Regions from separate parts of the Pelobacter seleniigenes DSM 18267 genome, predicted to be linked through region 1. Evidence: riboswitches for the same ligand, from Rfam matches in the RefSeq annotation. Region 1 holds a riboswitch; the other holds the start of a gene.
The links. A riboswitch is a leader RNA that binds a small molecule or an ion and turns the genes downstream of it on or off. The one in region 1 is predicted to bind cobalamin.
Positions count from the first base shown of each region.

Region 2: linked by a shared signal. The riboswitch ahead of N909_RS0104210 (TonB-dependent receptor plug domain-containing protein) and the one ahead of cobA (uroporphyrinogen-III C-methyltransferase) in region 1 are both predicted to bind cobalamin.

Region 1 covers NZ_JOMG01000002.1:2,696,542-2,701,513, forward strand. The annotation lists gene N909_RS0115150 (glycosyltransferase family protein) at 1-20, opposite strand, end outside; gene N909_RS0115155 (HAD-IIB family hydrolase) at 13-834, opposite strand; gene cobA (uroporphyrinogen-III C-methyltransferase) at 977-2,257, opposite strand; cobalamin riboswitch at 2,438-2,616, opposite strand; cobalamin riboswitch at 2,882-2,954, shown strand; gene cobU (bifunctional adenosylcobinamide kinase/adenosylcobinamide-phosphate guanylyltransferase) at 3,098-3,667, shown strand; gene cobT (nicotinate-nucleotide--dimethylbenzimidazole phosphoribosyltransferase) at 3,737-4,798, shown strand; gene cobT (nicotinate-nucleotide--dimethylbenzimidazole phosphoribosyltransferase) at 4,854-4,972, shown strand, end outside.
Region 2 covers NZ_JOMG01000002.1:342,951-347,922, reverse strand. The annotation lists gene N909_RS0104210 (TonB-dependent receptor plug domain-containing protein) at 1-1,350, opposite strand, end outside; cobalamin riboswitch at 1,517-1,732, opposite strand; gene N909_RS0104200 (DUF1015 domain-containing protein) at 2,086-3,420, shown strand; gene N909_RS0104195 (HAD family hydrolase) at 3,602-4,204, shown strand; gene N909_RS23610 (GIY-YIG nuclease family protein) at 4,197-4,649, shown strand; gene N909_RS0104185 (ATP-binding protein) at 4,688-4,972, shown strand, end outside.

The sequences.
Region 1 (4,972 bases):
TTCTGAAAAAAATCAGCCATGCTCGGCTCCTTTGTCGGTATAGAGTAGCAAGATATCGTGGATGGCGCGATTCCAGCCGCTGGGGCCGGGTTGTTTGGCATGGAGGATTTTGCCGCAACGCGGCTCAGGAGCGATCCCGCTCGGGTTGGGAATGATCACGGCCAGATCTGCCGCCTCCATCATCGCCCGGTCATTGGGACCGTCCCCCAGGGCGACGCTGAACAGCTTCGGATGCGTTTGCTGCCGCCGGAAATAGCCGAGCAGCCAATGGACCGCGGTTCCTTTATCGGCCCGGTTGTCGAGAATATGGAAGAAGCGTCCCCCCCTGAGCAATTGCAGGTTGTAACCGGCCAGCTCCTGCCTGAAGCGGGTCAGGGCTTCGGGGCTGTCCTGCCAGATAATCGGTTCACTCCCCAGGCGCTGGCGAGCCAGGGCTGCGGCCTGTTCGTCAAGGCCGGTGGCGGCCATCACCTCGGTGACGGAAAAATCACTGAATCCCTGAAAGCAATACGCTCTGTCTGCCCTGATTTTATGCACCAGGGGGATGAGTTCGGTATAGGGTTTGCCGAAAAAATGGGCATTCCCTGCCGTTTCGGCGTCCTGCGGCACGAGGATGATGCCCGCACCATTTTCCACGATGACCGGCGCGGCCAGGCCGAGGGCGGCATGGATCGCAGCCACTTCCGCCGCGGTTTTGCTGGTGCAGAGAATCACCGGGATCTCAAGGTCCGCCAGCTTTTCAAGGGCCGGCACGGCGGCGTCCCAACGGTAGGAATGGTGGTCGAGAAGGGTGCCGTCGAGATCGGTGAATATGATCAGGCGCTGTCGATACATGGACATCTCCGTCGTTGTGGATCACGAAGAATACTGCAAGGCGGGTGCCATGCGATGATACCTTGTTGGCAGGGGAGGGTCCAGCGGGGATTTGTACGGCAGCCCCTTCCCGGTCTCGAAAGGGGCCAACCAAAGGGGGCTGTTACTGGGCCAGCTGATAAAGCTGTTCTGCTGCCGGGGCCAGCACATGGTGCAGGTTGACGACATCCCCGAAGACCAGCAGTGCCGGGCGTTGGGCCTGCTCGGCGGTGAGGGGCAGGTTCTGCAGATCGGTAATCAGCACCTGCTGGTTGCTGCGGGTGGCGTTGGCCACGATGGCGACCGGCAGGTTGGCCGGGACCCCCTGGCTGAGGGCCAGCTGGGAAATCTCGCGGGCGAAGCTGACCCCCATCAGCACGACAGTCGTATGGTGCGGAATTTTCAACAGGGGGAACCAGTCCGCGTTAATTTTGCTGCCGGCCAGATGGGCGGACACCACCGACATGTTGGTGGCGTAGCCGCGCGCGGTGGGAGGGATGCCGGCGCAGGCCGGTCCGGCCAGGGCGGAACTGATCCCGCTGACCACTTCAACCTGCACCCCGCGTTTGATCAGGTATTCGGCTTCTTCGGCGCCGCGGCCGAAGATATAGGGGTCGCCGCATTTCAGCCGGGCGATGCGCAGGCCCTGGCGGGTCTTCTGAAAAAGTAATTCATTGATCTGCTCCTGGCGGAAACTGTGGCAGCCTTTTTGTTTACCCACAGCGATCTTTTCGGTCCCGGCCGGGATCAGGTCCATGATTTCCGGGGTGAGCAGGTGATCGTAGAGGACCACATCCATCTGCTGGATCAGTTTGTAGGCTTTCAGGGTCAACAGCTCGGGGTCGCCCGGACCGCAGCCGATCAGATAGACCTTGGCCAGGCGGCTGCGGCATTCTGCAGCGGTTTGCTGCGGGGCAATGATCCCCTGCAGGCGTTCGACTTTTTTCTGGCGGACCAGGCTGTCGAGATCGGCCGGAATGGTGGCCGCAATTTTATCCCGCACTACCTGGCCGATGGTCGGGCTGCAGCCGTTGGTTGAAACGGCTATTTTGAGCTGACCGTAATTGAGCAACGCCGAAAAATGAAAGTCACTGAGCTCTGGTTGGGACACACAGTTGAACAGGAACTGATAGCCGCTTTTCAGGGCCTTGATCCGGTCCGGCAGGTCCGGATTGCCGGTTGCATCGACCACCAGGGTGGCCCCGAGCAGATCGGTACTGCAAAAACTGCGTTCCTGATAGGGCTGGCCCAGCTCTTTGAGCTCATCGCAGATCTGCTCGGCAACGATTCTGAAAGTCAGCCCGTTCTGCTGCAGGGTGCGCGCTTTTTGCAGCGCGGCCTGGCCGCCGCCGATGATCAGCAGTTCCGGTTTGGTCAAGAGGATGGGCAGGGATTCGGTGTTCATGTCTGGTCCTGTTCAAGCAAGCTCAGCGCCCGGGGCGTTGAATAACAAAATGGTTTTTTCGTGGTGCGGTGGGCCGCTGGGCCCGGCGGACATAAAAAAAACCGCAACCTGCATAAAATGAAGGTTCCGGTTACCCATCTGTCCCGAGTCCTGTCAGCTTGCCCTTCGTCCCCTCAGGCAAAGATCTGTTCGGTCGCAGCAGGTCTTCTGACTCCCGGTTCGTTCGCGGACGACGCCTTCCCAGGATCACCCAGTGGCATGTGTGTCGTCGTTGTCCCCGGTTACAGCGGTGGGTCCGCCCCCGATTCGCACGGGGTTCCCTTTTCAATCCCGAAGGAACTGCACCTGTTTTTTCGATTGTCTGCTCTGTATATGTCCATCCCGCAGCGGATGTCAAATTTTTTAATCTCCACATTCTCCCTTGAAAAATGCCGGTTTTGCGGACTGGAGACGTGTCACTTGCGTATAGCGTCCGGTCGGTTTCGAAAATCGACCCGTCAGAACGAATCATGCCTGGGCGCAAAAAAAATGACTTGCAGAAGATTATTATTTGCATTCTAATCAGCGCCAGGAAACACGGCATCAGCTGCCGAACCGATCTTTAATGGAAAAGGCACGGGAGGGAAGGAAGGCGGTGAAAATCCGTCACGGACCCGCCACTGTGACCGGGAGCAGGTCTCCCGGGAGTCAGATACTTCCCCCCTGCAAAGCCGCAATGACCTGAACTTCGTGGAGTGAGCGTCAGGTTATTATCGCGAACGGATTAAATACGGAATCCCGAAGCCTTGCCCAAGGTTTCGGGATTTTTTTGTCTGCAGAGACCCTGAAAAGGGAGGTGTCATGTCGCAAATCATGCCCGAAGTGAACCACCAGCCCGGCCGGCTGATCTATGTCAGCGGCGGCTGCCGCAGTGGCAAGAGCCGTTTTGCCCAGGATTTTGCCGAACAGCTGCCCGGCCGCCGGGCTTATCTGGCCACTTGCCCGGTCATCGACAGCGAGATGGACCAGCGCATCCAGGCCCATCAACAGGCCCGGCTGGATAAGGGGTGGGCGACCATTGAAGAACCGCTGGACCCGGCGTCCGCCCTGGCGCGCGCCCGGGAGTATCCGGTGGTGCTCATCGACTGCCTGACCCTGTGGGTGAACAACCTGCTGTTTGCTGCCGATCAGCAGCAGCGCGAATTGAGCGAAACCGAGGTCGAGGAGCAGAGCCTGACGCTGATCCGGGAATGCCGCCAGGGCGGACGGACAATCGTTCTGGTCAGTAACGAACTGGGCATGGGGCTGGTCCCGGCCGATCCCCTGTCGCGGCGTTACCGTGACCTGATCGGGCGCTGCAATCAGGTGGTGGCCCGGCACGCCGATGAGGCCTATTTTCTGGTCTCCGGGCTGCCACTGCAATTGAAATAGATCACATCCCCGCACCCGCCCGGGGCGCAGGGGGAACATTTGAGATCCTTGACTGAGGAGATTTGCACGATGGAATTGCTCGACAACACCCTGGCCGCCATTACCCGGCAGGACCAGACCGCCCGCCATCAGGCGCAGGAACGCCTTGACCAGTTGATCATGCCGCACTGGGCCTTGGGCAGACTGATGGACCTGGCCCTGGATCTGGCCGGCATCAGCGGCAGCATAACCCCGGTGGTCAAGCGCAAGCTGATTCTGGTGATGGCCGGTGACCACGGGGTGGCCGCCAGCGGGGTCAGTCGTTTTGGCCAGGAAGTAACGGTGCAGATGGTGCAGAGCTATTTTGCCGGAGTGGCGGGCTGCAATGTTCTTGCCCGTCAGGCCGGGGCCAAAGTCGCGGTGGTCGACATGGGGATCGCCGGAGAGCTGACGGGCGCGGCTGCGGACTTGGTGATCAAACGCAAGGTGGCGCGTGGCACCGCTGATTTTACCCGCGGTCCGGCCATGACCCGGGACCAGGCGATCCAGGCTCTGGAAGCGGGGATTGAGGTGACTCAGGCTTTTGCCGACGAGGTTGACCTGTTCGGCACCGCGGAGATGGGGATCGGCAATACCACCTCGAGCAGCGCCATCGTCGCTGCACTGTGCGGCCTGTCAGCGGCGGCTGCCACCGGGCGCGGTTCGGGGCTGAACGATGAGCAGCTGGAGCGCAAGATCGCCATTGTCGAACAGGGGTTGGCCGTGAATCAGCCCGTGGCTGCCGATCCGCTCGACGTACTGGCCAAGGTCGGCGGGTTTGAAATCGCCGGCATCGCCGGACAGATTCTCGGGGCGGCTGCTCTGCGCAAACCGATCGTGGTTGACGGGTTTATCTCCACGGCCGGTGCTCTGGTGGCCGCCAAACTGGCGCCGGCCTGTACCGATTTCATGATCGCCTCGCACCGCAGTATGGAACGCGGCCACCTGGCCGCCCTTGCGGAGCTGGGCAAAGAGCCGCTCCTCGATCTCAATTTTCGCCTCGGGGAAGGGACCGGCGCGGCCATGGCCATGAACCTGGTCGAAGGGGCAGTGGCGATTCTCACCGAGATGGCCACCTTTGCGGAAGCGGCGGTCAGCCAGGCAACCCGCTGAACCCGAAGATGGACGACTAAAATCAATCGTTCCGAAGGAAGAGAAGGGATACGTTATGCAGTTACTTGAACAGACCATTGCCGCCATCAGCGGCCAGGATCAGGCAGCCCGCCAGCGAGCCAAAGAGCGTCTCGATCAACTCATCATGCCGCATTGGGCGCTGGGGAAACTGAT
Region 2 (4,972 bases), 2.4 Mb from region 1:
ATCCCAACCGAAACTTTTTTCTGCGTCCAGGTCTTTGTTGCCGTAAGTTGAATAGAGCTGGAACAGGGTTGGGGCTTTGAAGCCGGTTCCCACTGAGCCCTTCAGGCGGGTCTTGGTGGCGGCAATGCGGTAAGTCGGCGCCACCCGCCAGGTGGTCTGGCCGCCGAACTCGGCGTGATGGTCATAACGCACCCCGAGGGCGGTCGAAAATGCCCCGGCGGTCAATTGCTCCTGCACATAGACGGCGTTGGTCCGAGAATGGCCGTCCGCGGCGTCGGTGTAGGGGTAAGCGGGATCTGCAGAGGCATCGTAATAGTAATCGAAGCGCTCGTTTTCGGTCTCGGCGCCAAAGATCAGCGTATGCATGGCATTGACCCGAAAGGTGTTCTGCAGGTCGAATTTGGTCAGGGTGCCGTTGTATTCCGAATCGACATATTCTTCGTCGTAGTTGCGCTTGGTACTGGAAATAGCGCTGCCGACCGTGGTTTTCCAGCGCTCATTCAGGAACGAGAAGGTGCCTTCGACGCGAGCCATTTTTTCATCGACGTCCTGCACGTTGTCGCCATCAACCGGGATATAGCCGCCCGTGGCCAGGTCATAGGCCGAAGAATCGTAGTCGTAGCTGGCTTCGGTGGAGCGCAGGATGATATTCCATTGCACCGCTTGGCTGGGGGTGATGCCGAGGCGAAAGGACGCCGAGGTGTTGTCATAGCCGTCCGCTTCGGAATTGCCGTCTTTTTCATTGGCCGTGGAAAAGCCGTCGGTATCGGTCCTGGACAGGTACAGGGCGGCCGAGGTGGTGTCGCTGCCGACGGAAAAGCCGGCCTTCTCGGTGAAGGTTCGATAGGAGCCGCCTTCAACAGAGGCGTAGCCGCTCGGCGGTTTGGTTCCTTGTTTGGTGATGATATTGATCACCCCGCCGATGGCATCGGAGCCGTAGAGGACGCTCTGCGCGCCGCGCACGACTTCAATCCGTTCGATATCGTTGGTACTCAGATTGGCGATGTCGGCGCCGCCGAATCCGGCGATATCCCGAAATTCGACCCCATCGATCATGACCAGGGTGTGCTTGGTATCAGTGCCGCGTAGATAGATGGAGACCGTACCCCCCTTGTTGCCGGTCTGGACGATATTGACGCCGGGAATATCGCGCAGGACATCCAGCACTTGGGTCTGCTGCTTCGCCTCGATCTCGTCAGCGGTGATCACGGTCACGGAGCTGCCCAGCTGGCTTAAGGGGGTGGCGGTGCGGGTGGCGGTCACCACCACCGGGTCGAGCAGCAGAGGAGCGGCCTGCAGCGGCCCGGCGACCAGGAGCAGGGAGAATAAGGCCAGTAAGGTGTTACGCATCGTTTGGTTCCTCCTGTTGTCCCCCGGAAGCTTGGAACGGGCACAAAAAAACCCGCTACCTTGAACAGGTGCGGGAGATTCCGTATTTGTAACCGCGCGAGTTCGAGCTCCCATACCCGGGGAGATGAAAGTCAATGGTTTCCTGCAACGTCATCTGGCAGTTTGCAGGTCACCCTGTTTCACGGCAGGTCTTCTGGCTTACGAGGTTTCGACGGCAAACAGCCGGCGAAGAGTCAGGCGGCCTTCCCAGTGGTTGACCAGTGGCATATCGTCTGACGAGGCTCAATTACAGCGGCGGGTCCGTGGGGGAATTTCACCCCTCTTCCCATCTGTTCGCTTCAATACGAACAGGCCTTGCGGCACCATGAAACAATTCAATTGTGATCCTGCTTATAGAAAATCGCCGGAGTGATGTCAAGTCTATTAAAATAGGGGCTTTTTAAACTTAAGAAGCAGAGATACGGTTCTCAAGCGGGGCAAAACATGATACCAATGATAGCCCGCATCAAGCGACTTCAATTCTGTTTTATAGATAGTTGGCATCCGGAGTTTCCGGATGCCAACGCATAAGTTTTTAGATTGGGAACGAGAAATTTTTCGTTGTGGCAAGGAAATCAAGGGCTTATGCGGAGGCGTCGTTCTTTACGCCGCACAAATAAGCCCACAGATTAACACCGCCACGGCGGAAAAGGGCCGTTTCCGGATGATAACGAGATAACGTGCAAGGACACCAAAATGAGTTTTGCTGATATCGGCCTGCAGGTGCCGAAAATCCTGCTGCCCGGCAAGGGGATCGACATGCAGAGCTGGGCGGTGATCGCCTGTGATCAATATACCTCGGACCGGAGCTACTGGCTGCGCCTGGCGGAACAGGTCGCGGAGCGGCCCTCGACCCTCAAGCTGATCTTTCCCGAAGTCTATCTGGAAGATCAGGACGCTGAACAGCGGATTGCCGCAATCAACCGAACCATGGAGCAATACCTGGCCGACGGCAGCCTGGAAGAGCAGCCGCCCGGATTTGTCCTGGTCGATCGCAAAACCGCTGAAGTCCCCTCACGCAAGGGACTGATCGTGGCCCTGGACCTGGAATGCTACGATTATCGCAAAGGTGCCGACAGCCTGATCCGGGCCACGGAAGGCACCATTCTTGACCGTCTGCCGCCGCGGATCCGGGTGCGCGAGAACGCTCCAATCGAGTTGCCGCACATCATGGTCTTGATCGACGATCCGCAGCGCATGGTGATCGAGCCGTTGGCTGACGAGAATCTCGACACCCTTTACGATTTCGATCTGCTGGAGAACGGCGGCCACCTCAGGGGCTACCGGGTGGATCAGCCGGAGTTGATCCGGCAGGTGGCCGAGGCGCTGGAGCAACTGGCCGACCCGGCCGCGTACCGTGAAAAATACGCAACTGATGGCGAGGTCATGCTTTACGCCATGGGCGACGGTAATCATTCCTTCGCCACGGCGAAGGCGATCTGGGAAAAATTGAAAGAAGAAGCCGACGACCCCCGTCAGGTCATGGATCACCCGGCCCGTTACGCCCTGGTGGAACTGGTCAATGTCCATGATCCGGGGCTCGAATTTGAAGCGATCCACCGGGTCCTGTTTAATGTCAACTGTGTTCACATCAAGCAGCAGATGGAGGCGTTTTTCGCGGCCCGCAACACACCGTTCAGCTTCGAAGTGTGCACGGATCTTGCCGAAGCACAAGAGATCGCGGCAGAGAACAGTACTCTCACGCATTCATTTGCGGTGATTCTGGGCGGAAGGTTTGGTGTCTGCACGGTGGAAAAGCCGGAATTCACTCTGGCCGTCGCCACGCTGCAGGCGTTCCTCGACCATTACCTTGATAACCACCCGGGCACGCGTATCGACTATATTCACGGCGAAAAGAGCGTGACCGATCTGGGCAACAAAATCGGTTGTGTCGGCTTCTACCTGCCAGCGCTTGCCAAAAGCGACTTGTTCAAGACCATCGTGCACGATGGAGCTCTGCCGCGGAAAACCTTTTCCATGGGCGAAGCAGATGAAAAGCGTTTTTACCTGGAATGCCGGCGCATCAGATAACCGGCTCTGCAGGAGGACCGCAAGAGGACTGAAATCCCCCTCGGTCCCCCTTTGGCAAAGGGGGAGGCCTCTTCTCACCTGAAAAAATTGTACCCTCCCCTTTGCTAAAGGGGAGTTGGAGGGGATTTCCGCTGAACCTGCTTGACCGCTTGGAAACGGCCGCAAGACAAAGGATATGTTCGTGAGCGATCTGGATATTGTTTTCGATGTCGGCAAGGTGTTGATCGATTATGATTATGAGCGGTTGTTCCGGTTGCTGAACCAACACGGCGCTGGAATCGAAAATGAAGAAGATTTTGCCCGGCGGGTCGATCTGATCGGCTATGAGCAGGGCAAATTCAGCGACGCTGATTTTATTTCCCGGCTTAACGGCCTTTTGCTCCGGCCGCTTCCGGCCACAGCAGTGACCGCGGCCTGGAACGATCTGTTTACTCCGATTACCCCGATGCTTGACCTGGCCAGGGAGTTGAAAAACAGGTGCGGGGTATTCCTGCTCTCCAATACCAGTGGCCTGCATTGGCAGCACCTGCGCCGGGTTTACCGGCTCGATGAAATCTGCCACGATCTGTTCGCCTCTTACCAGGTCGGGCTGATGAAGCCGGCGGCCGAAATATACCGCACCGCGGAGACCCGGTTCGGTCTGAACCCGGCCAACACTCTGTTCGTGGACGACAAAGAGGTGAATGTCGCCGGAGCACTGGCCTGTGGCTGGCAGGGCTTTCGCCATGAGACGCCGCAACAATCCCGCCAGCGTATCGAAGATCTGCTTGCCGGACATGCTTGAAGAGCGCCTGCCGCCGGTTGCCGGCAGTTATCTGTTGTGGTTCTTTCTCGCCCGGCGCCAGACAATTGCGATAGGGCGGCTCGGCGTCCTCGAGTTTAAACGGGGCTGGTACGGTTACTGTGGGAGTGCCTACGGTCCCGGCGGACTGAAAGCGCGCCTCGGACATCATCTGCGGGTTGCCGACCGGCCGCACTGGCATATCGATTATTTCAAAGTAAAAGCGTCCCTGCGGTTGATCTGGCTGGAGAAACATGCGGCCAGGGAACACCTGTGGAGCAACTTGCTGGAACAGTTGCCCGGTTTTTCACTCCCCTGTCCCGGTTTCGGTGCCAGTGATTGCGCCTGTGTCAGCCATCTGCTCTACTGCCCGGCCCGAGCCGGACTCCGGGCCGCGGCAGCAGAACTCGCTGCCGTTGGCACGTTAACCCGGCTGCGGCTGCCATGAACCGCGGCAAACCCAGGTGAACAGGTGCAGCATTGCCTATGAATTCTTTTTATCTGTTAATTGATCGGTTCCTGCCCCGGCGGCTGCAGGTGAAGCTGAGTCTGCTGGTCACCACCTTGCTGATCGTTCTGGTGAGCTTGATCGGGGCAATATTTTCCGATTTTTCCGAAAACCTGCTGCGTGAGCAGATCGGCCAAAAAGCCCTTGAGGTCGCCCACTCCGTGGCTTTGAATCCCTTGGTCCGTTACGGCATCCTGGCGCGAAATTCCGCTGAACTGCAGCATTTCGCCGAAACCCTGCGCCAGGAAACAGCCGCCGAATAT